DNA from 2 places in the Ralstonia chuxiongensis genome. Region 1 is predicted to be linked to the other one. Evidence: riboswitches for the same ligand, from Rfam matches in the RefSeq annotation. Region 1 holds a riboswitch; the other holds the start of a gene.
The links. Region 1 has a riboswitch for glycine ahead of gcvT (glycine cleavage system aminomethyltransferase GcvT). Riboswitches for the same ligand answer to the same signal wherever they lie in the genome.

Region 1 (11,775 bases):
CGCCTGTTCCAAAGCGTTGCTAGCTGCACGCAGGCCGTCACGGCGGCACAACAGCGCAGTTCGGCGACGGGTCTTTTCGGGGTTTTGTGCTTTTGGTCCATCCCTTGTTTCATCCCCTGCCGGGGCTGACTCACTTTCTTTGTCTTGCCAAAGAAAGTAAGCAAAAAAAGGCGCGCCCGATGCGGCGAACCATCCCTTGAATTTATGTCGCAAGGAGGGAGGGGAGGCAAACTCGCTGCGCTCAGACAGGCCTCCCCTCTTTTTCCTCCTTGCAACAGAAATTCAAGGCGCCGCATAGGGCAGGGAAAGTCAAAGGACAAAAGCAAACCTTCTGGGTGCCCGCCCAAACGAAAAAGGCCAACCGCGCGATGGGTTGGCCTTTCTCTTTTGACGTTGAGCCCTTGATGGCGCCTTGAATTTTTGTGAGCGGGCGGATCAAGGAAGGAGGCTGTCTGAGCGTAGCGAGTTTGCCTCCTTCCCCGCACGGTCACACAAATTCAAGGGGAAGTCGCCATCTCGGGCGCGCCTTTCTTTTGCTTACTTTTCTTTGGAGGACAAAGAAAAGTAGATCGGTCCCGGCAGGGAACGAAAGGAGGGTGGACCACTAAGGTCAAAAAAAATCAAGAAACCACAGGCTTCTTCGCCGCCAACAACCCCTTCAACGCCCCCAACCGATCCTTCGGCGACATCGCCGGCATGGTGTCCTCGGGCGTCGGCCCCGCGTCTTCGCCAAGCTTCATCTCGGCGATATAGCGCGACGGCTCACACACCACCGTCTCCCGAGCCCGCTTGCGCTTCTTGCACCAGCTGATATGCAGACTGCGCTGCGCCCGCGTGATGCCCACATACATCAACCGCCGCTCTTCTTCGATCTTCTCGTCGGTCAGATCATCGTCTTCGCGGCAGTGCGGCAGGATGCCCTCTTCCACGCCCACCAAAAACACATGCGGATACTCCAGCCCCTTGCTCGCATGCAACGTTGAAAGACGCACCGCATCCGGGTCTTCTTCCTTGCCTTCGAGCATGCTGATCAGCGCGATGGTCTGCGTGAGCTCCAGCAGGTTTTTGCCGGCATCCATCAGGCCATCGGCATTGTCGAAACCGGTGGCCTCTTCGTCATCCTCTTTCTCGGGCTTGGTGCCCTTGCGCTTGAGCCAGTCGAGAAACTCCAGCACGTTGGTCCACTTGTTCTGGGCCTGGCGCTCGTCGTAGGTGTCATACAGGTAGGCCTCGTAATGGATGCCTTCCATCATCTCGTCGAGCAGCGTGGCGGCGGGTTCCTTGGCGGCCCGGTCCGACAGCCGCACGATGAATTCGCAAAACACCCGCAGCGGTTCGAGCTGGCGCGGCGCCAGTTGGGCCTCGATGCCGCCCATCATCGCCGCCTCGAACAACGACACCTTGGCCTGTCCCGCGAACGAACCCAGCACTTCGAGCGTCGCATTGCCCACGCCGCGCTTGGGCGTGGTGATGGCGCGGATGAACGCAGGATCGTCATCCGCGTTGGCAATCAGCCGCAGGTAGGCGCATAGGTCCTTGATCTCGGCCTTGTCGAAAAAGCTCTGGCCGCCCGAGAGCACATACGGAATGCGCTCGCGGCGCAGGATCTGCTCGAACAGGCGCGCCTGGAAGTTGCCGCGATACAGGATCGCGTAATCCCGAAACTGCGCGCGACGCTCGAACTTGTGGGCAGAGAGCTTGAAGACGACGCTCTCGGCTTCGTGCTCTTCGTCATTGGCGCTTGTCACGTTGATCGCGTCGCCCATGCCATGCTCGCTCCACAACGTCTTCTCGAACAGCTTCGGGTTCTGCGCAATCACGGCGTTGGCCGCGTTCAGGATGCGCACCGTGGAGCGGTAGTTCTGCTCCAGCTTGATGACCTTGAGGTTCGGGAAATCCGTCTGCAGCAGCTTGAGGTTGTCGAGCGTGGCGCCGCGCCAGCCGTAGATGGCCTGATCGTCGTCGCCCACCGCCGTGAAGGCCGGCGCACGCAAGTGCGAGCCGCCCGCCAGCAGCTTCAGCAGCTGATACTGGCAGGCGTTGGTGTCCTGGTATTCGTCGACGAGGAAGTAGCGCAGGCGGTTCTGCCACTTCAGGCGCACCTCTTCATTGCGGGCGAACAGCTCGGCAGGAATACGGATCAGATCGTCAAAATCCACCGCCTGATACGCGTGCAGCGTCGCAACGTAATTGCGGTAGACGAGCGCCGCCTGGTGGTCATCGACGTTGTTGTTGGCGAGCGCTTCGGCAATCGCGGTGTCCGGGTCGACGAGACCGTTCTTCCACAGCGAGATCGTGCTCTGCACGCGGCGGATCAGTTGCTTGTCGGTGGTGGCCAGCTGCTCCTGGATCATCCCGAAGCAATCGTCCGAATCCATGATCGAGAAGCGCGGCTTCAGGCCCACATGCTCGGCCTCGGCGCGCAGAATCTGCACACCGAGCGAGTGGAAGGTACACACCGTCAACTGCTTGATGGGAATGCGCTTGCCGTCTTCGCGTGTCTTGCCGTCCATCAGCTTGGCCACGCGCTCCTGCATTTCCTTGGCGGCCTTGTTGGTGAACGTAACGGCAGCGATGTGACGCGGCTCAAACCCCTTGTTCAGGATCAGGTGCGCGATCTTCTGCGTGATCACGCGCGTCTTGCCTGAGCCCGCCCCGGCCAGCACCAGGCACGGGCCATCGAGGTAATGCACACCTTCGGATTGGGCAGCATTGAGCCCGTGGGCGAGACCGGAAGACATGGGAAGAGGCAGAAGAAAAAGCAGGCGGGAACATACAGCGGAGGGCGATGGTAGCACGGCGCCTTTGCATCGATTGAGCCTGCGCAAGGCCACCTGCGTCGGGCCTGACGGAGGTGCGCGAAGCTGCACCGCATGCGTTTGCGCCCCCCGCTTTTCGCACGGGCGTTACACCGCTTACGCGTGGTTACACGAACCACGTAAGCGGTCATGCGCGGCACCCCGTTATGGACGGGACAGCGGCTGAATCGGTCGGCCGCCCACCGGAGAACCCACCATGCACCGCATCGTCAAAGCCCTGGCCGTTACCGCCGTCGCCCTGTCCGCCACCACCGGCGCCTTCGCCCAAACGCAGTGGCAAAAAGACCACCCGCGCCGTGCCGAGGTCAACCACCGCCTGGCCAACCAGAACAAGCGCATCCACAACGAAGTGAAGGAAGGCGAGATCACCAAGGGCCAGGCGCGCCAGATGCACCGGGAAGACCACCAGATTCGCCAGGAAGAGCGCGACATGGCGGCTCAAAATGGCGGCGCCATCACCAAGCAGGAGCAGCGCACGCTGAACCAGCAGGAAAACCAGGTCAGCCGCCAGATCGGCAAGTAAGTCAAAGCCAAAGCAAGACCAACCAACACCCGCACTCCGGCCACACGCTTGGAGCTTGGCGACCTCGCCAGCTCCCGAGGGTGTGGCCGTTGTCTTTGGCCTTTGACGTACCTGCCCTAGATGGCGCCTTGAATTTCTGTTGCAGGGAGGAAAAAGAGGGGAGGCTGTTTGAGCGAAGCGAGTTTGCCTCTCCTCCCTCCCTGCGACATAAATTCAAGGAATCTTTCGCCATCTCGGGCGCGCCTTTCTTTGCTTACTTTCTTTGGCAAGACAAAGAAAGTGAGTCAGCCCCGGCAGGGGATGAAACCAGGGATGCACCGAAAGCATAAAAACCAGCCCTCCTTTCAAAAGCCGCCAAGTCCACCCCAATTGACAATCCCATCCCCCTTCCGTAAATTCCGCCCATCCATCCGGGAGAGCGTGCCCGCCGTACACGGCAAGGCGCCGCCGAAGGGGTAGCACCCGAAAACTCTCAGGCATCCAGGACCGGGCGGATCGGCGGACATGCGTCCGACCGCACTCTGGAGAGCTGGCGCCGCACGATCACTGCGGGCGCCCACCGAAGGGGCTCACGAACGGCGCGCACCGCTATGCGCCCCGCTTCGCAATCTCTCAGGTACCAAGGACAGAGGGGCCATCTGCGCAGCTTGTTGATCTTCATGGCGTCACCATGAGGGATCAGGCTGTGCAGGTGGCCTTTTTGCTTTTCTGGTTCCCGATCCATGCGCCGCGCCCAAGCCACGGCGGCGCGCTCAGCCGAGAGATTCCATGACGCTCCAACACACGCCGCTCAATGCCATCCACCGCTCGCTGGGGGCCCGCATGGTCGACTTTGGCGGCTGGGACATGCCCGTCAACTACGGCTCCCAGATCGAAGAGCACCACGCCGTGCGCCAAGACGCCGGTATTTTTGATGTCTCGCACATGTGCGTGGTCGACCTCACGGGCGCACGCGTGCGCGACTTCCTGCGTGGGCTGCTCGCCAACAACGTCGACAAGCTGCAAACGCCCGGCAAGGCGCTCTACAGTTGCATGCTCAACCCCAAGGGCGGCGTGATCGACGACCTGATCGTCTACTTCTTCCGCGAAGACTGGTTCCGCCTGGTGGTCAACGCCGGTACCGCGCCGACGGACCTGGAGTGGATCGTCGCGCAGAACGCCGCCGCCGGCACCGACGTGACGATCACGCCGCGCCGCTCCGACAACAACGCTGGCGCCGAGCCGCTGGGCATCCTGGCCGTGCAAGGCCCGAATGCGCGCGCCAAGACGTACGCCGCGCTACCCGGCACGCAGGCGGTGGGGGACGCGCTCAAGCCGTTCAACGCCGGCTTCGTCACCGTGGAAAACGTGGGCGAGATCATGGTGGCCCGCACCGGCTACACCGGCGAAGACGGTTTCGAACTGGTCGTGCCGGCCGCGCAGATCGCCGGTGTGTGGGAGCGCCTGCTGCAAGCAGGCGTACGCCCGGCCGGCCTCGGCGCGCGCGACACGCTGCGCCTGGAAGCGGGCATGAACCTCTACGGCCAGGACATGGACGAGCACGTCTCGCCGCTCGACGCCGGCCTCGCCTGGACGGTCGATCTGCAAAGCGAACGCGACTTCACCGGCAAGGCCGCGCTGCAAGCCGGCGGCCAGCGCGAACAGTTCGTCGGCCTGATCCTGCGCGACAAGGGCGGCGTGCTGCGCGCCCACCAGAAGGTCATCACCACCGCCGGTGACGGCGAGATCACCAGCGGCACGTTCAGCCCGAGCCTGTCGCTCTCGATTGCACTGGCGCGCCTGCCCAAGGACGTGGCCATCGGCACCGACGTACAGGTCGAAATTCGCGACCGCAAGTTGACCGCGACTGTGGTTAAACTGCCGTTCGTGCGCAATGGCAAGGCGCTGGTCAGCTGAACACCGAATCTGCATCCCCCAATACCAATCTTCCGGAGAAACCTTTCATGAGCAACGTTCCCGCCGATCTGAAGTACACCGAACACGACGAGTGGATCCGCGTTGAAGCCGACGGCACGCTGACCATCGGCATCACCGATTACGCGCAGGACGCGCTGGGCGACATCGTCTTCCTGGAGCTGCCGGACGCTGGTCGCGCAGTCGCCAAGGACGAGGCGATTGCCGTGGTCGAATCGGTCAAGGCCGCCTCCGACATCTACGCCCCCGTCTCGGGCGAGATCATCGCCAACAACGCCGACGCCGCGGGCGCGCCCGAGTCGGTCAACGCCGGCGCCTACGAGGCGTGGCTGTTCAAGATCAAGCCGACCAACGCCGACGATGTGAACGCGCTGATGTCGGCCGAGCAGTACGCCGCCAAGATCGGCTAAGCCGGTCACCGAAGCCGATGTGCCTGACCCGCACATCGGCGCTTTGCCTGAATTTCGAGCCCTTGCCATGAACGCTCCGCACCCCGCTTCCTCGGCGCTTGCTGCCGAACGCCCCACCCTCGCCGCCCTGGAGGCGTGCGACGCCTTCGCGCACCGCCACATCGGCCCGTCGCCGGAAGAGCAAGCGCAGATGCTTGCTGCGCTCGGTTTTGATAGCCGCGCCAAGCTGATCGACGCCGTGATCCCGCCCGCCATCCGCCGCCAGGACGGCATGCCGCTGGGCGAATTCACGCAGCCACTGACCGAAGAAGCGGCGCTTGCCAAGCTGCGCGGCATCGCGGGGCAGAACCGCGTGGCCAAGAGCCTGATCGGCCAGGGCTATTACGGCACGCACACGCCGGGCGTCATCCTGCGCAACATCCTCGAGAACCCCGCCTGGTACACGGCATACACGCCGTATCAGCCCGAAATCTCGCAGGGCCGCCTGGAGGCGATGCTGAACTTCCAGCAGATGGTGATCGACCTGACCGCCATGGACATCGCCAATGCGTCGATGCTCGATGAAGCGACCGCCGCTGCCGAGGCGATGACGCTGCTGCAGCGCATTGGTAAATCGAAGTCGACCGTGTTCTTTGTGGCGGACGACGTACTTCCGCAAACGCTGGAAGTCGTGCGCACCCGTGCCGAACCGATCGGCGTGCAAGTGGTGACGGGGCCGGCGGCCGACGCTGCCAAGCACGACGCGTTCGGCGTGCTGCTGCAATACCCGGGCGCCAACGGTGCGCTGCTGGGCGATCTGGCGACGTACCAGGCGCTGACCGATGCCGTGCACGCTGCCGGCGGTTTGGTCGTTGCGGCTGCAGACCTGCTGGCGCTCACGCTGCTGGCCGCGCCGGGCGAATGGGGTGCCGACGTCGTGATCGGCAACACGCAGCGCTTTGGCGTGCCGTTCGGCTTCGGTGGCCCGCATGCCGGCTACATGGCCGTGCGCGATGCGTTCAAGCGCTCGATGCCCGGTCGCCTGGTCGGCGTGACGATCGATGCGCAAGGCAATTCGGCCTACCGCCTCGCACTGCAGACGCGCGAGCAGCACATCCGCCGCGAGAAGGCCACCTCGAACATCTGTACCGCACAGGTACTGCTGGGCGTGATGGCCTCGATGTACGCCGTCTACCACGGCCCGCAGGGCCTGAAGCGCATCGCCCAACGCGTGCACCGCCTGACCGCCACGCTGGCCGCCGGCCTGCGCGCGATCGGCTACACGCTGGAAGCCGACGCCTTTTTCGACACGCTGACCGTCGCCACCGGCGCGCGCACTGCCAACCTGCACATCGCGGCACAGGCGCACGGCATCAACCTGCGCCAGATCGACGATGCACGCCTGGGTATCTCGCTGGACGAGACGGTCACACGCGCCGATGTCGTTGCGCTGTGGGAAGTCTTCGCGCACGCCGCACACGCTGCCGCACCGGACTTCGACAAGACCGAAGCAGCAGTTGCGGACGCATATCCGGCCTCGCTCGTGCGCCAGAGCGCGTACCTGACGCACCCGGTGTTCAACGCGCACCATTCCGAACACGAAATGCTGCGCTACCTGCGCAGCCTGGCCGACAAGGATCTCGCGCTCGACCGCACGATGATCCCGCTGGGATCGTGCACGATGAAGCTCAACGCCACCGCAGAAATGCTGCCGGTGACGTGGCCCGAGTTCTCGAACATCCACCCGTTCGCGCCGGCCGATCAGACCGTTGGCTACCGCGAGATGATCGATCAGCTCGAACAGATGCTGTGCGCCGCCACCGGCTATGCGGCCGTCAGCCTGCAGCCGAATGCCGGCTCGCAGGGCGAATACGCTGGCCTGCTGATCATCCACGCCTACCACGCCAGCCGTGGCGAAGCGCACCGCAATGTGTGCCTGATCCCGTCGTCGGCGCACGGCACGAACCCTGCATCGGCACAGATGGCCGGCATGCAGGTTGTTGTCGTGGCGTGCGATGAGCGCGGCAACGTCGACCTGGCTGATCTGGAGAAGAAGGCCGCCGAGCACAGCAAGAACCTCGCGGCAATCATGATCACCTACCCATCCACGCACGGCGTATTCGAGGAAGGCGTCAAGCGCGTGTGCGAGATCGTGCACAGCCACGGCGGCCAGGTCTACGTGGACGGCGCCAACATGAACGCCATGGTCGGCACCGCCGCACCGGGCCACTTCGGCGGCGACGTCTCGCACCTGAACCTGCACAAGACGTTCTGCATTCCGCACGGCGGCGGCGGCCCGGGCGTCGGTCCGGTGGCCGTGGGCGCGCACCTTGCACCGTTCCTCCCGGGGCGCGCAGCCTCGGGTGAAGACGCCAGCCAGAACATCGGCAACGTGTCGGCCGCAGCGTTCGGCTCGGCGTCGATCCTGCCGATCTCGTGGATGTACATCGCGATGATGGGCGCAGCGGGCCTGACCGCCGCCACCGAGACGGCCATCCTGTCGGCCAACTACGTGGCCAAGCGGCTCGCCCCGTATTACCCGGTGCTGTACACGGGCGCGCACGACCTGGTGGCGCACGAGTGCATTCTCGACATCCGCCCGCTGCAGAAGGAATCGGGCATCAGCAACGAAGATATCGCCAAGCGCCTGATGGACTTCGGCTTCCACGCACCGACGATGAGCTTCCCGGTGCCCGGCACGCTGATGATCGAGCCGACCGAAAGCGAGCCGAAGGTGGAACTCGACCGCTTCATCGACGCGATGATCGCCATCCGCGGCGAGGTCGACAAGGTGATCTCGGGCGAATTCGACCGCGAAGACAACCCGCTGAAGCACGCACCGCACACCGCAGCCGTGGTGATGGCCGATGACTGGTCGCACAAGTACACGCGTGAGCAGGCCGCCTATCCGGTAGCATCGCTGCGCAAGCAAAAGTACTGGCCGCCGGTCGGCCGTGCCGACAACGTCTACGGCGACCGCAACCTGTTCTGCGCCTGCGTGCCGATGAGCGAGTACGCGCAGGATTGAGGCATTCGAAGTGACATGACGCGGCGGCGGTGCATTGTGTTCCGCCGCCGCGTCACATGTAACCGGACGCAACCCCTGTAACCCGCGCTCACAACGGACGCTTTCAGCGCCCTTCGCCGTTATGGTGACGCCAGTTCACCTGATCCGACGGGACCCTGCTATGCCAACGCGCCACCCTGCCCCATTTTTCCGTCTGCTTGCCTGTGTTGCCGCAGTGGTTGTGTGCGGAGCCTGCTCGCCGACACAGGCAGGTGCGGCTGCATCGTTGTACGCAGCCGCGCACAACCCCGCCAGGCCGGGGCAGGACTGGTGCAGCGTTTCACCAGCGCAGTCCGGCGAGCCCGCCGCGGTAAAGCGGGTCGCCCGCGCCACGCAGCACCTCACGCAGACGCCGCACCCGTTGCCTCGCCTGCATACCGAAGGCACGTTGCCACACCAGGGCATCTACGACGAATCCGTTGTGGCCGCGCGGGACTTTCCGGTCATGCGCGACGCAGCAATGGCCTGGCGCCTCACAGGCGACATGCGGTTCGCCGAGCAGGTCGACACCTTTCTGCACGCGTGGGTCGGCACGTATGTACCGAGCTTCAACCCGATCGACGAGACGAAGTTCGATGCGCTGATCCAGGCCTACATGCTCGCGCGCGACGGCCTGACGCCCGGCACGCGCGCAGAGACGCAACGCTTCCTGCGCACGCTGGCCGAGGGCTATATTGCCCGCACCGAGGCTGCGCACCAGCCGCTGTCACACACGTGGGTGAACAACTGGCAAAGCCACCGCATCAAGCTGATGGCAATGTCGGCTGCCGCGCTGGGTGACCACGCGTTGCTCGCGCAGGTACATCGCCTGTTCCTGCAACAGGTCGCCAATAATGTGCGCCCGGACGGGTCGGTGGAAGATTTTGAAGACCGCGATGCACTTCACTACGTCGTCTACGACCTCGAGCCGCTGACGATGGCCGCGATTGCCGTGCAGCCTTTTGGCCAGCACTGGCTACATGAGCGCGCAGCCAACGGCGCCACGCTCGCCGCCGCCGTTGATTGGCTCGTGCCGTATGCCGACGGCAGCCGCACGCACGAGGAATACGTCCACTCGCACGTTGCCTTCGACAAGAAGCGAGCCGACGCGGGCCTGCCCGGCTTCTCCGGCATGTGGGAGCCGAAAAGCGCCGGCACGCTGTATTGGCAGGCTGCGCGACTGGACCCGAAATACCGCACGCTGGCCGAGCGGCTCGCCGCGACCGCGCCTGACTGGCTGGCGCTGTGCGCAGCCCGCTAACCGGCGAAGCTCTGTACTGACAGCGCGCACAACTACCTGGCGCAAGTGGCCACAAGCCGCTTGCACCCTTTAACGCCCCCGGAGCCTCACCCCATGGCTGTTTCCGTTTTCGACCTCTTCAAGATCGGCATTGGTCCGTCCAGCTCGCACACCGTCGGGCCGATGCGCGCCGCGCTCATGTTTGCTTCCGGCCTGGAAGCCGATGGGCTGATGCCGCAAGTCGCCAGCGTGCGTGTCGAGCTGTATGGCTCGCTGGGCGCCACCGGCAAAGGCCACGGCACCGATCGCGGCGTCATCCTCGGCCTGATGGGCGAGGCGCCGGATACCATCGACCCGGACACCATCGATGCCAAACTGGCAGCGTTGCGCGCATCGCAATCGCTGTCGCTGCTGGGCCGTCACGCGATGCGCTTTACCGAGAAAGAACACATCGCCTTCTACCGCCGCGAAGCGATGGCCGAGCATCCGAACGGTATGAAGTTCCACGCCTTCGACGCTGCCGGCGAGCGTCTGCGCGAGGCGCGCTATCTGTCAGTCGGCGGCGGCTTTGTCGTCACGGCCGGCGCGCCAAACACGCAGGTGCTTGCAGCGCATGACCAGTTGCCGCATCCGTTCCGCAGCGGCAAGGAACTGCTGGCGATGTGCGAATCGACGGGCAAATCCATCGCCCGACTGATGCTCGAAAACGAACTGACGACGCGCACGGAAGCTGAAGTGCGCGCTGGTCTGCTCAACATCTGGCATGTGATGCAGGCGTGCGTGGCGCGCGGCTGCCGCACGGAGGGCGAATTGCCTGGCCCGTTCCACGTGCGTCGCCGTGCCGCCGAGTTGTATTCACGGCTCACGGTGCAGGCCGAACGCACGCTGTCCGACCCGCTGTCAGTCATCGACTGGGTGAATCTGTATGCGATTGCCGTGAATGAAGAAAACGCTGCGGGCGGGCGCGTCGTCACGGCGCCGACCAACGGCGCAGCGGGCATTATCCCGGCCGTGATGCATTACTACGACCGCTTCGTGCCCGGCGCGAATGACGATGGCATCGTGGACTTCCTCCTCACCGCCGGCGCGATCGGCATGCTTTACAAGATGAACGCGTCGATCTCGGGTGCGGAAGTCGGGTGCCAGGGCGAAGTCGGCGTGGCGTGTTCGATGGCGGCGGGCGCGCTCGCTGCGGTGCTGGGTGGTACGCCTGCGCAGGTGGAGAACGCGGCTGAGATCGGCATGGAGCACAACCTCGGGCTGACATGCGACCCGGTTGGCGGACTGGTGCAGATTCCGTGTATCGAGCGCAATGCGATGGCGTCTGTGAAGGCGGTGAATGCGGCGCGCATGGCGTTGCGCGGGGACGGCACGCATTATGTTTCGCTCGACTCCGTGATCAAGACGATGCGGGAGACGGGGGCGGATATGAAGACTAAGTACAAGGAGACTGCGCGGGGCGGACTGGCTGTGAATATTGTGGAGTGCTGATTTTGATTTTTGCCTTGGTGGTCCACACTCCTTTCGTTCCCTGCCGGGACCGACTCACTTTTCTTTGTCTTGCCAAAGAAAAGTAAGCAAAAGAAAGGCGCGCCCGAGATGGCGAAAGCCTCCTTGAATTTGTGTGACCGTGCGGGGAAGGAGGCAAATTCGCTTCGCTCAGACAGCCTCCTTCCTTGATCCGCCCGCCCACAAAAATTCAAGGCGCCATCAAGGGCTCAACGTCAAAAGAAAAAGGCCAACCCGTCGCGCGGTTGGCCTTTGTCGTTTGGGCTTGCGTCCAGAGTGTTTGGCTTCTGTCTTTGACTTTCCCTGCCCTATGCGGCGCCTTGAATTTCTGTTGC
Region 2 (11,775 bases), on a different contig from region 1:
CTGGGCCTTGACGCGGAACATCAGCTTCTGGCGCTCGCTGGCCGTCTCCACGGTCTTGGGGGTGAATTGCGCAGTGCTGGCCACAAAGGACACGCGCGCCGGAATCACGAATTGCGGCGCGGCGTCGAGCACGATACGCACTTCGCTGCCCATGGCAATGCGGCCTGCGTCCGTCTCCGGCACGAAGAAGGTCATGTAGACGTCGGAAAGATCCACGAGATTGAGCAGGCGCCCGCCACCGGCCAGAACCTCACCGGGCTGGGCGATGCGGTATTGCACGCGGGCGTCGCGCGGGGCCGTCAAGGCGCTGTCATCGATATCCGCCTTGATGCGCAGTACGGTTGCGTCGGCCGCCTTGACGGTGGCACCGGCGCCGGCCACCTGCGTACGGGCGGCCAATACGGCGGCCTGCGCCGCCTCGGCTTGCGCGCGGGCCGCCACAAGCGCGGCCTTGGCGCTGCGCACCCGGGCGCGGTCGTCGTCCAGCTCCTGCATCGACGAGGCCCCTTCGTTCGACAGCGTCTCGGACCGTGTCAACCGCCGTTGCGCGGCATCCAGATCGCTCTCACGCAGGGCGATCTGCGCCAGTGCGGCCTGCCGGTCAGCCTCTCGTACAGCCACCTGGGCCTGTGCACTTGCCACGGCAGAAACCGATTGCTGCCGCCGCGCCTGAGCTTCGTCGCGCTGCGCCTCCAAGGTCTGCACCTGCATGTGCGCAAGCGGCTGGCCGGCCCGCACGAAGTCGCCCTCATCCACAAGGATGTCTTGCACGCGGCCGGGAAGCTTGGTGGCTACGTCGATTTCGGTGGCCTCGATCCGGCCGTTGCCGCTCACAAAGCCCTTTCCGGGCCCGTCTTGCCGCAAGGCCTTCCATGCGAACGCCCCACCGGCGACCACCAAGGCGGCAGCGAGCAGCGCAATCCATCGTTGTCGGGGAGTCGTGGTCATGGTGTTGGTTCGCCCGATACGCGCGGTGGCGGCGTCGGGCTCAGATGGGGTTGCGGATCGGGTGCGGATTCGACAGCTTGCGTGCCGCCGCCCAGCGCCGCATACAGGCCAACGCGGCTCGACAGAAGCGCGCGGCGCACCTGCACCAGTTGCTGCTGAGCGGCAAGCAAATCGCGCTGGGCGTCAAGCACCTCGAGGAATGTCGATGCGCCGGCGTCGAAACGCAGTTGTGACAGCCGAGCGCGTTCGGTCTGCGCTGCTAGCGCGGCCTTCGCAATGTCGAGCTGTTCGGCCACCCACTTGCGTGCGGACAGCGCGTCGGACACGTCGCGGAAAGCGCTCTGCACGGTCTTCTCGTAGGCAGCCACGGCAAGGTCTCGGCGGGCTTCTGCCAAGTCAAGGTTGCTGCGTAGCTTGCCGCCTTCAAACAGCGGGAGGCTGATGCTGGGTGCAAAAACCCAGGCGCGCGTACCGGGCGCAAACAGATTGCCCAGTTCCGGGCTGATCGTGCCGTAAGCGCCGGTCAGGGCCACGCGTGGGAAAAACGCCGCCCGTGCAGCACCGATGCTGGCATGCGCAGCACGCAGGCGATGTTCCGCAGCCACAATGTCCGGGCGCTGCGCCAGCAGGTCGGAAGGCAGGCCCGCGCGTAGCTCCGCCAGCATGCGGTGCTCGTCAAGTGGCTCAGAAACCGGTGGCAAGTCGATCGGCTTGCCGACAAGCAAGGCCAGGCCGTGCGCCTGCGCGTCCCGCGCCTGCTGCAATTGCGTCAACAGCGCCTGCGCCTGGGTCAGCAGGGTCTCGACCTGCGTTTGGTTCAATCGTGAAGTCGCCCCCACTGCCACACGACGCGAGAAGATGCGCAGTGTCTCGGTTCGGCTATCCACGGTTTGCTGCGCCAGCGCGATGCGCTCGTCCAGTTCACGCAATACAAGGTAGCTGTCGGCCACCTGCGCGATCAGCCCAAGCGCTACCGCACGGCGCGCGGCGTCGGAAGCCACATAGCTTTCCAGTGCGGCGTCGTTGAGGTTGCGTACGCGCCCCCAGAAATCGATCTCCCAACTGGAGACACCGGCGCCCACTTGGTATTGCGTTACACGCATCGGCGTGCCGAACGGGCTCAGGTCCGCCGGAATGCTCAGGCGGCTGATGCCGGCCTGCGCGTCGAGGTGCGGAAATATCTCCGCCCGCTGGATGCCAAACGCGGCACGCGCCTCTTCCACCCGCAGCACGGCGGTGCGCAGGTCGCGGTTATTCTCCAGCGCCTGAGCGATCAACGCCTGCAGGCGCTTGTCCGTAAAGTACGCCTGCCAGCCGGTGGCGGAGGCAGACAGGCCATCCCGGCCATCGTCGGCGTCGTAGTGCTGAGCCACGGGCAAGGCAGGTGCCTCGTAAGGCGGCGCCATCGAGATGCAAGCCGACAGGGCCAGCGCAGTGGCAGAGGCCACCATGGCGGCCATACGCGTGCCGGCGTACCTGCCGCATGCCCGGCGTTGTTTCTCCACACGCATCTATTTCTCCAGCACGTAGGTGCCGGGCGCATCGGCCAGTGGCAGCAGTCCGGGTACGCCCATCTTCGGCGGTTTGACCGCTGTAGCGCCCGATGCATGCGCGACCAGCCATGCATCCCATGCTGGCCACCATGAACCGTCGGTGGTGGGGGCCGATGCCAGCCAGTCATCTGGCGCCGCTGATGTCTCGCCGACGTGGCGTGTCTGCATCTGGAACCGCCGATGCGAGTTGGCCGGCGGGCTGACGATGCCGGCGTTATGACCGCCGCTTGTCAACACGAACGTCAGCTCCGACTCGGTCAAGTGATGCAGCTTGTAGACCGAGCGCCATGGCGCCACGTGGTCGGTCAACGTGCCCACAACGAAGATCGGCAGGTCGATGTCGTTAAGGGCCACCGGCTTGCCGTTGACGGGGTAGCGGCCCTCGCTCAGGTCGTCGTTCAGAAACAGATGCCGCAGATACTGGCTGTGCATCCGCGCGGGCATGCGCGTGGCATCGGCGTTCCAGGCCATCAGATCGTTCATGGGTGCCCGATCGCCCAGCAGGTATTCACCCACCACCCTCGACCACAGCAAGTCGTACGAGCGCAGCATCTGGAAGGCTCCGGCCATCTGGCTGGCGCGTAAATAGCCGGTCTGCTCCATCTGCGCTTCCAGCAGACTGACCTGCGCCTCGTCGATGAACAGGCCGAGTTCGCCCGGCTCGCAAAAGTCTGTCTGTGCGGCAAAGAGCGTCATGGATGCCAGCCGCGCATCGCCATCGCGCGCCATGGCAGCCGCGGCAATGGCCAATAACGTGCCCCCGAGGCAGTAACCGGTGGCGTGGACGCGCTGGCCCGGCACGATGGCATTGACGGCATCGAGCGCGGCAAAGACACCGAGCTTGAGGTAGTCATCCATGTCGAGGGTGCGATCGGCCTCGTCGGGATTTTTCCAGGAGATGCAGAACACGGTATGGCCCTGCTCTACCAGATAGCGGATCAGCGAGTTCTGCGGAGACAGATCCAGGATGTAGTACTTCATGATCCATGCCGGCACGATCAGGATGGGCTCGGCCTGGACCTTGCTCGTGGTCGGCGTGTACTGGATCAGTTCGATCAGGCGGTTGCGCAGGACCACCTTGCCGGGAGTGATGGCAACGTCGCGGCCCACCGCAAAGCGTTCAGTGCCGGCGGCCGGCGCGCCGCTCATGGAGCGCTCCAGATCGTCAAGCGCATTGAGCGCGCCACGCACGAGATTGGTGCCGTGCTGTTCAAAGGTCCGGCGCAGAACAATCGGGTTGGTTACCAGTTGGTTGCCCGGTGACATCATGTCGAGCCATTGACGTGCAGCAAAGGCAACCACGTCCTCATGATGTTTGGCGACACCCCACACGCCGCGCGTGGCCGCCTCCCACCATTGTTCGGTCAACAGGAAGGACTGGTGCAATACGTTGAACGGCCACAGGCGCCACTCGTCCGCCGAGAAACGACGGTCGCGGGCCGGCGGCTGGACGCAAAGGCACACGTCCTGAGGGCCGGACGCCATACAGTCCCGGATGTAACGCTCGAGTTGTTCGGCCTGCGTCAGCGCCAGGCGGCACAGATCCAGCCGCTTCCCAGGCGAGACGGCAAGATGCAGCGCCCAATCAAGCAACGCTAGTTGCATTGATGCGAGGGACAGCGAATTCGATGTGCGGGCAAGAGCAGCGTGAAACGGCAGATCGATCGGCAGATCGATCTGTTCTGCAGTCGATGAAGACGGCACGGGGGCGGTGCGCATAGTTGGGGCGTCAAACGATTGCCAATATGCGATCCATTAGATGCCAGCGGCTACCGACCAGACTTGACGCACCTCAAACCGGGACAAGAGCGCGGACTCTAGACAGTGTCAAAGAAATGACATCTGCAGTTTCCTGCCAGTCGTCACAGAGGCTTCGCCCGCGCCTTACGGGCCTAAATGGGTGTGTTAGAGTCCGGCGGGGAAAACGTGACGATCTGCAAGATCGGCCCCATATTTCCATCGCTCCCAACGTTGTACCCGCGAATCTGTTGCACCAACAGGATGCATTGGGCGCATGGCGTGGGCGTCGCGAGACGAGATGACTTCCCCACCTGTCAGGCCAAAATAGCCAAAGGGCAGCGCAATCTCCTACGAACGGCTCGGCAACGCCATTTGTGGTTGAGATATTGATCCGGATTGACATCGGCGCGCTCGCGGCCCCGGCCCACCTGCCTCGTCATCGAGGCGCAACGAACAATCCATTTAGAGAAAATCGTGTTCACTTGCATCAACCAGAGCTGCGGCACGCAGTGGGAGCTGTCCGACGTCGTCATCAAGGATGAGGGCCAAGGGCCGCTGTTCCGCTGTGCGCTATGCGGCGCGCGCAACTATCTCAAACGCGTCGAAACCAAAGACGGCCGGGTCATCTACAAGCAAATCGAAGGCAAGCCGCTCAAGTGATCCAACGCAACGACATGACCATCGAACCAACCGCCACGCCCTTCACCACCCTAGCGCTCGCCCCGGCCGTGCTCGCGAACCTTGCGCAGCTCGGCTACACCGACATGACGCCGATCCAGGCTGCAAGCCTGCCCATCGCGCTTGCGGGCCACGATCTGATCGCGCAGGCAAAGACGGGCAGCGGCAAAACGGCAGCGTTTGCGCTGGCACTGCTCGCACGGCTCGACGCGCGCAGCTTCGACGTGCAGGCGATGGTGCTCTGCCCGACGCGCGAGCTTGCCGATCAGGTTGCGCAGGAAATCCGCCGCCTGGCACGCGCCGAAGAAAACGTAAAGGTACTGACGCTCTGCGGCGGCACACCGATGCGCCCGCAGGCGGCGAGCCTCGAACATGGCGCGCACGTCATCGTCGGCACGCCGGGGCGCATCATGGACCATCTGGAGCGCGGCAATCTCGCGCTCGGCGCACTGAAGACGCTCGTGCTTGACGAAGCAGACCGCATGCTCGACATGGGCTTCTTCGATGACATCGCGACGGTCGTGCGCCAATGCCCGCCTGATCGACAGACGCTGCTGTTCTCGGCGACCTATCCGGAAGGTATTGCGAAGCTGAGCCAGCGCATTCTGCGCAATCCAAAAGAGGTGAAGCTCGAAGAGCGCCACGACGACAGCAAGATTCGCCAGCGCTTCTACGAGGTGACCGACAACAAGCGGCTGCATGCGGTCGGGCTGCTGCTCAAGCACTATCGGCCGGTGAGCACGCTCGCGTTCTGCAACACGAAGCAGCAATGCCGTGACCTGCTCGACGTGCTGCGCGCTCAGGGCATCCACGCGCTGGCGCTGCATGGCGAACTCGAACAGCGCGAGCGCGATCAGGTATTGATCCAGTTCGCGAACCGCAGTTGCTCGGTGCTCGTGGCAACGGACGTTGCCGCGCGCGGGCTCGACATTGCGCAGCTCGAAGCGGTGATCAACGTTGACGTGACACCCGACCCCGAAGTGCACGTGCATCGCATTGGCCGCACGGGCCGCGCCGATGAGAACGGCTGGGCGCTGAGCCTCGCGAGCATGGACGAGATGGGCCGTGTCGGCAACATCGAGCAGGCCCTCGGGCGCGAGGTCGAATGGCACAAGCTCGACGAGCTGGATACCGGCAATGACGCACCGCTGCTGCCGCCAATGGAAACGCTACAGATTCTCGGCGGACGCAAGGAGAAGATCCGCCCCGGCGATGTGCTCGGTGCCCTGACAGGCGACGCCGGCTTTCGGGGCGACCAGATCGGCAAGATCAACGTGACCGAATTCTCGACCTACGTTGCGGTCGACCGCGGCATCGCACGCGAGGCGCTGCGCAAGCTCAACGGCGGCACGCTGAAGGGCAAGAAGGTCAGGGTTCGGCTCATGGACGAATGACCCCCTGCCCCTGCGCAGTTACCGGTTGCCGCTCGTAGGAAGAGCGCGATTCAACCCAGCATGGCAGCGGCAACGCCCGCCGCCGCACAAAACGCCACCACAATCAGCGGTGGCGTTTTCCATCGCGTCAGCAGCAGGAACGCAATCGCCGCGACGGCAAAGTCGCTCCATGACCGCACGGCGCTCGTCCAGACGGGTGTGTAAAGGGCAAAAGCCAGCAATCCAACGACTGCGGCATTCACACCCGCCAGCAGCGCCGCCATGGAAGGACGCGCGCGCAACGCCTGCCAGTAAGGCAGCGCCGCGATGACCAGCAGCAGGCCCGGCAGAAAAATGCCCACCGTGGCAAGCGCAGCCCCGGCCCAGTGATTCAGCCCCGGTCCGATCGTCCAGCCAAGGAAAGCGGCGAAGGTGAACAACGGCCCGGGCACGGCCTGCGCGGCGCCGTAGCCTGCCAAGAAATCGTTCGACGTGACCCAACCCGTCGCGACCGTCTGATGCTCCAGCAGCGGAAGCACGACGTGCCCGCCCCCGAAAACCAACGCGCCCGAACGATAGAACGCGTCGAACACCTTGGCGGGCATCCACGGATGAAGACCTGCAACAACCGGAAGCCCGAACAGCAGCGCGCAGAAGAGCACCAGGCTGACGATGCTCGCCACGTGAGACACGCGGAATGCAGCCCCCTGCTCCGCCCTCGGAGCACCACTCGCCGGACGGGACGATCGGCATAACATCAGCCCCAGTACGGCGCCAAGCACGATCACGACAAGTTGCGCGTAAACGGTCGTCAACGCGCTGAGCACGGCGATGCTGATCAGCGCGATACCTGCGCGCTGCCAGTCAGGACAAAGCTTGCGCGCCATGTCCCACACGGCCTGCGCCACCACCGCAACGGCAACCAGCTTCAAACCGTGGATCAGGCCCGCGCCAATCGGGCCGCCCAAGCTCGGCGCGAGCATCGCAAAAACCAGCAGCAGCAAGACGGAGGGCAGCGTAAAGCCGCACCATGCTGCCAACCCGCCACGCCATCCCGCCCGAAGCAGCCCGACGGAAAACCCCACCTGGCTGCTGGCAGGCCCCGGCAGAAACTGGCAAAGCCCGACAAGGTCGGTGAATGTTGCGTCGTCCAGCCAGCGGCGGCGCTCCACGAGCTCGCGCCGGAAGTAGCCGATATGTGCGACCGGCCCACCGAAACTGGTGAGACCCAGCTTGAGAAAGACCGCCAGCACTTCCATGGCAGAGCCCGCGTGATGTGTGCGGGACGGTGTGGCGGATGCGGTCATTTGCGGGCGAGATCGACGTTTGGGAAGCGCGTATTAGAACATTGCCGCCGTGGCATAGAAGGCAACTAAAGTGGCAGGATAGGCATCGCCGTCACCGTCACCGTCATTGGACGCTTCCGCGTATCCCATCATGCACTTCGCTCAGGCCATTGGCGCGCAGCGCTATGTGTTCAACGATCTCAAGACGCTCCTGGCCAAAGCCAGCCCGGCGCGCTCCGGCGACTATCTGGCGGGCCTGGCTGCTGCCAGCGAAGGCGAGCGCATGGCCGCGCGCATGGCGCTGGCAGACGTGCCGCTGTCGGCGTTCCTTAACGAAGCGCTGGTGCCTTATGAGGAAGACGAGGTCACGCGCCTGATTCTTGATCGGCACGACGCACAGGCCTTCCGGCCGATTGCCTCGCTCACGGTGGGCGAGTTCCGCAACTGGTTGCTCCTGCATGAGACGGACAGCCAGACGCTGGCAAGCGTCGCGCCCGGCATCACGCCCGAAATGGCCGCCGCGGTCAGCAAGCTGATGCGCAATCAGGATCTGATTTCCGTGGCCCGCAAGTGCCGCGTGGTCACGCGCTTTCGCAACACCATCGGCTTGCCCGGCCGATTGTCAGTCCGGCTGCAGCCCAATCACCCGACGGACGACCCCAAAGGTATTGCCGCGTCGATCATCGATGGCCTGCTCTATGGCTGCGGCGATGCGACCATCGGCATCAACCCTGCGGGCGACAATCTCGGTGCGATCGTATCGCTGCTGCAATTGGTCGATGAACTGCGCAATCGCTACGCCATTCCCACGCAGTCGTGCGTGCTGACCCACGTGACAAACACACTGCGCGCCATTGACCAGGGCGCGCCGGTTGACCTGGTGTTTCAATCGGTGGCGGGCAGCGAACAGGCCAACGCGGGATTCGGCATTAGTCTTGCCTTGCTGGCCGAGGCGCATGACGCGGCGCAGGGCCTGGCGCGCGGTGCGGTCGGCAATAACGTGATGTATTTCGAGACCGGCCAGGGCAGCGCGTTGTCGGCCAATGCGCATCACGGCGTCGATCAGCAAACCATGGAGGCGCGTGCCTATGCGGTGGCGCGGGCGTTCTCGCCGTTGCTGGTCAACACGGTGGTCGGTTTTATCGGTCCGGAGTATCTCTACGACGGCAAGCAGATCATCCGCGCGGGGCTGGAAGACCACTTCTGCGGCAAGCTGATGGGCCTGCCCATGGGCTGCGACGTCTGCTACACCAACCACGCTGAAGCCGATCAGGACGACATGGATACGCTGCTCACGCTGTTTGGCGTGGCCGGCATCCACTTCATCATGGGCGTGCCGGGCGCCGACGACATCATGCTCAATTACCAGAGCACCTCGTTTCATGACGCACTCTATCTGCGCGACACGCTGGGCCTGCGGCCGGCGCCGGAGTTTGAGGCGTGGCTGCAAAGCATGGGTATTGTCGACGCCGCTGGGCGCCTGCAAGACGCCACGGCGCGGCAGCCGCTGCTGCAGTTGGCCCACGCGCTGTGAACCCCGTTGGATATCCGCACATGCCGAAACACACGCTCGTTCAGCCGAATCCGTGGACACACTTGCGTGCCTTTACCGACGCACGTATTGCGTTGGGCCGCGCCGGCAACAGCCAGACGACCGACGCCGTGCTCGCGTTTGGCGTGGCACATGCCCAAGCGCGCGATGCCGTGCACTTGCCGCTCGATAGCACGGCGTTGTCGGCCGCGCTTGGGCAGGCGGGCCTCACGGCATTGACCGTGCACAGCGCGGCAGCTGACCGCGCCCAGTATCTGCGCCGTCCAGATCTCGGCCGCCGGCTTGACGATGCCAGCCGAGTAAAACTCGGCCCGTTGCGGCCAGCGCAGCCCTTCGACGTTGTCTTTGTGATTGCTGACGGGCTTTCCGCATTGGCGGTGCAAAGCCACAGCGTGCCACTCCTGTGCTGCGTGCGCGATCGTCTGCCGCGCGACTGGTCCATCGGCCCTGTTGTCATCGCCGGGCAGTCTCGCGTGGCGTTGGGGGATGAGATCGGTGCGTTGCTTGGTGCGCGGCAGGTGGTGATGCTGATCGGTGAACGGCCGGGGTTGAGTTCGCCTGACAGCCTGGGCATTTACCTGACCTACGCGCCGCGCGTCGGTTGCTCCGATGCGCAGCGCAACTGCATCTCGAATGTGCGCCCGGCAGGGCTGACTTATGACCAGGCAGCGACCCGGCTGGTGTTCCTGCTCAAAGGCGCGCTGGCGCTCGGTCGCAGCGGCGTGGACCTGAAGGACGACACGCCATCCATCGCCTCCGGTACATCCCGACTTGCCGAACGCCACGACCCGTGACACACTCCCTCCCGCTGCCCACACCGGCAGCACGCAGGCGCGGCTGACGCACCAACGACAGCTGCAACACGCCGCAGGAGAGACCGGGCTTAACGCGCACACGCGCAACGCCCGGCGCCGATGGAGCAACCACCCCGGAAACTCTCAGGCAAAAGGACTGTGGCGTCGACTGCGAATCTGGAGAGAGGCGTGCACGCGTGCGCCCACCGAAGGGGATGGCGCCAGCGCTGCTGACGCCCAAGCTCTCAGGTCCCGAGACAGATGGGGTGAGCCGACCGGATCGTCCGGTCATGACATCACTCCATAGGGACCGCCATGACGCACATCGTCATCGTCGGCGCCGGCATATCCGGCGTCACCACTGCTTACACGCTCTCGCAACTCGGCTATCGGGTCACGGTGCTCGACCGCCACTTGTATCCGGCCATGGAAACCTCGTTCGCCAACGGCGGGCAGCTTTCCGCCAGCAACGCTGAAGTCTGGAACAGCACCGGCACGCTGCTCAAGGGCATCAAATGGATGCTGCGCAACGACGCCCCGCTCCTGCTCAATCCCAAGCCGTCCTGGCACAAATACTCGTGGATCGGCGAGTTCGTCGCTAGCATCGCGCACTACCGCCGCAACACCATCGAAACCACGCGCATGGCCATCGAGGCACGCAAGCATCTGTTTGCGATGGCCGAACGGGAACAAATCGATTTCGATCTGCAGAAGCGCGGCATTCTGCACGTCTATCACGACAAGGCGAGCTTTACGGCCGCAGGCAAGGCCAACGCCCTGCTCGTCGCCGGCGGGCTTGAGCGCCACGCCGTGAGCCCCGAAGACATTGCAGCCATCGAGCCCACACTGCGGGGCAACTACTACGGCGGTTATTTCACAGAATCCGACGCCACCGGCGACATCCACAAGTTCACGCGCGGTCTCGCGCAGGCGTGCGAAAAGCGCGGTGTGCGCTTTGTGCAAGGCGTGGATGTGCGCGATGTGCAAACCAGTGAAGGCGGCGTTCGTCTCTTGCTGCAAACCACGCTGGATGACCGCCTTTCCACCAGCGAGGCGAATGTCGTGCAGGACATTGCCGCCGACGCGATGGTCGTGTGCGCGGGCGTGGGCAGCCGGCATATCGCGCAAATGGTGGGCGATCGCATCAACGTGTATCCGGTCAAGGGATATTCGATCACGGTGCACCTGGACGACGAAGCCAGCGTGCAAGGCGCGCCGTGGGTCAGCCTGCTCGATGAGAGCGCGAAGATCGTGACCAGCCGCCTCGGCGCTGGCCGCTTCCGCGTGGCGGGCACGGCGGAGTTCAACGGTTACAACCGCGATATCCGCGCGGACCGCATCGAGCCCCTGGTGGCCTGGACGCGCCGCAACTTTGCGATTGGCACGTCGCGCGTGGTGCCGTGGGCGGGCTTGCGCCCGATGATGCCGGACATGATGCCGCGCGTCGGCCGTGGGCGGCATGGGCGCGTGTTCTACAACACGGGCCACGGGCATCTGGGTTGGACGCTATCCGGCGCCACCGCCGCAATGGTGGGCGACGTGATCGCGCGCGACTGCCCATTGCATTGATCGCAGCAAAAGAAAAAGCCCGCCGAGACTCTGGCGGGCTTTTTCATTGCGAGAGCGATCGGAGCGATCAGAACTTGTGCCGCACGCCCAGCATGACGCCCAGGCGCGAGTTGTTGCCATACGTGTTACCCGAGTTGTTGAACGCGGCCGCGCTATTCAGCGCAATCCAGGCGCCCTGCAGGCGGGTGTAGTCAACTTCGGCGTAGACGTCGGTGCGCTTGCTGAAGGCGTAGTCGAGCATGCCGGCGGTGGTCAGGCGCTTGCCGCTCGCGTCGAGATGCT

Region 2: linked by a shared signal. The riboswitch ahead of NKG59_RS01115 (D-amino acid dehydrogenase) and the one ahead of gcvT (glycine cleavage system aminomethyltransferase GcvT) in region 1 are both predicted to bind glycine.

Annotation. Positions count from the first base shown of each region.
Region 1 covers NZ_JAMYWC010000002.1:38,271-50,045, forward strand. Annotated here, with positions in the region: gene NKG59_RS04815 (UvrD-helicase domain-containing protein) at 621-2,741, opposite strand; gene NKG59_RS04820 (hypothetical protein) at 3,016-3,342, shown strand; glycine riboswitch at 3,744-3,841, shown strand; glycine riboswitch at 3,854-3,981, shown strand; gene gcvT (glycine cleavage system aminomethyltransferase GcvT) at 4,111-5,238, shown strand; gene gcvH (glycine cleavage system protein GcvH) at 5,286-5,666, shown strand; gene gcvP (aminomethyl-transferring glycine dehydrogenase) at 5,734-8,673, shown strand; gene NKG59_RS04840 (alginate lyase family protein) at 8,834-9,952, shown strand; gene NKG59_RS04845 (L-serine ammonia-lyase) at 10,046-11,422, shown strand.
Region 2 covers NZ_JAMYWC010000001.1:254,273-266,047, forward strand. Annotated here, with positions in the region: gene NKG59_RS01075 (HlyD family secretion protein) at 1-948, opposite strand, end outside; gene NKG59_RS01080 (efflux transporter outer membrane subunit) at 945-2,459, opposite strand; gene NKG59_RS01085 (PHA/PHB synthase family protein) at 2,460-4,220, opposite strand; gene NKG59_RS01090 (hypothetical protein) at 4,716-4,901, shown strand; gene dbpA (ATP-dependent RNA helicase DbpA) at 4,916-6,313, shown strand; gene chrA (chromate efflux transporter) at 6,364-7,599, opposite strand; gene NKG59_RS01105 (ethanolamine ammonia-lyase subunit EutB) at 7,730-9,112, shown strand; gene eutC (ethanolamine ammonia-lyase subunit EutC) at 9,133-9,924, shown strand; glycine riboswitch at 9,989-10,094, shown strand; gene NKG59_RS01115 (D-amino acid dehydrogenase) at 10,240-11,493, shown strand; gene NKG59_RS01120 (porin) at 11,561-11,775, opposite strand, start outside.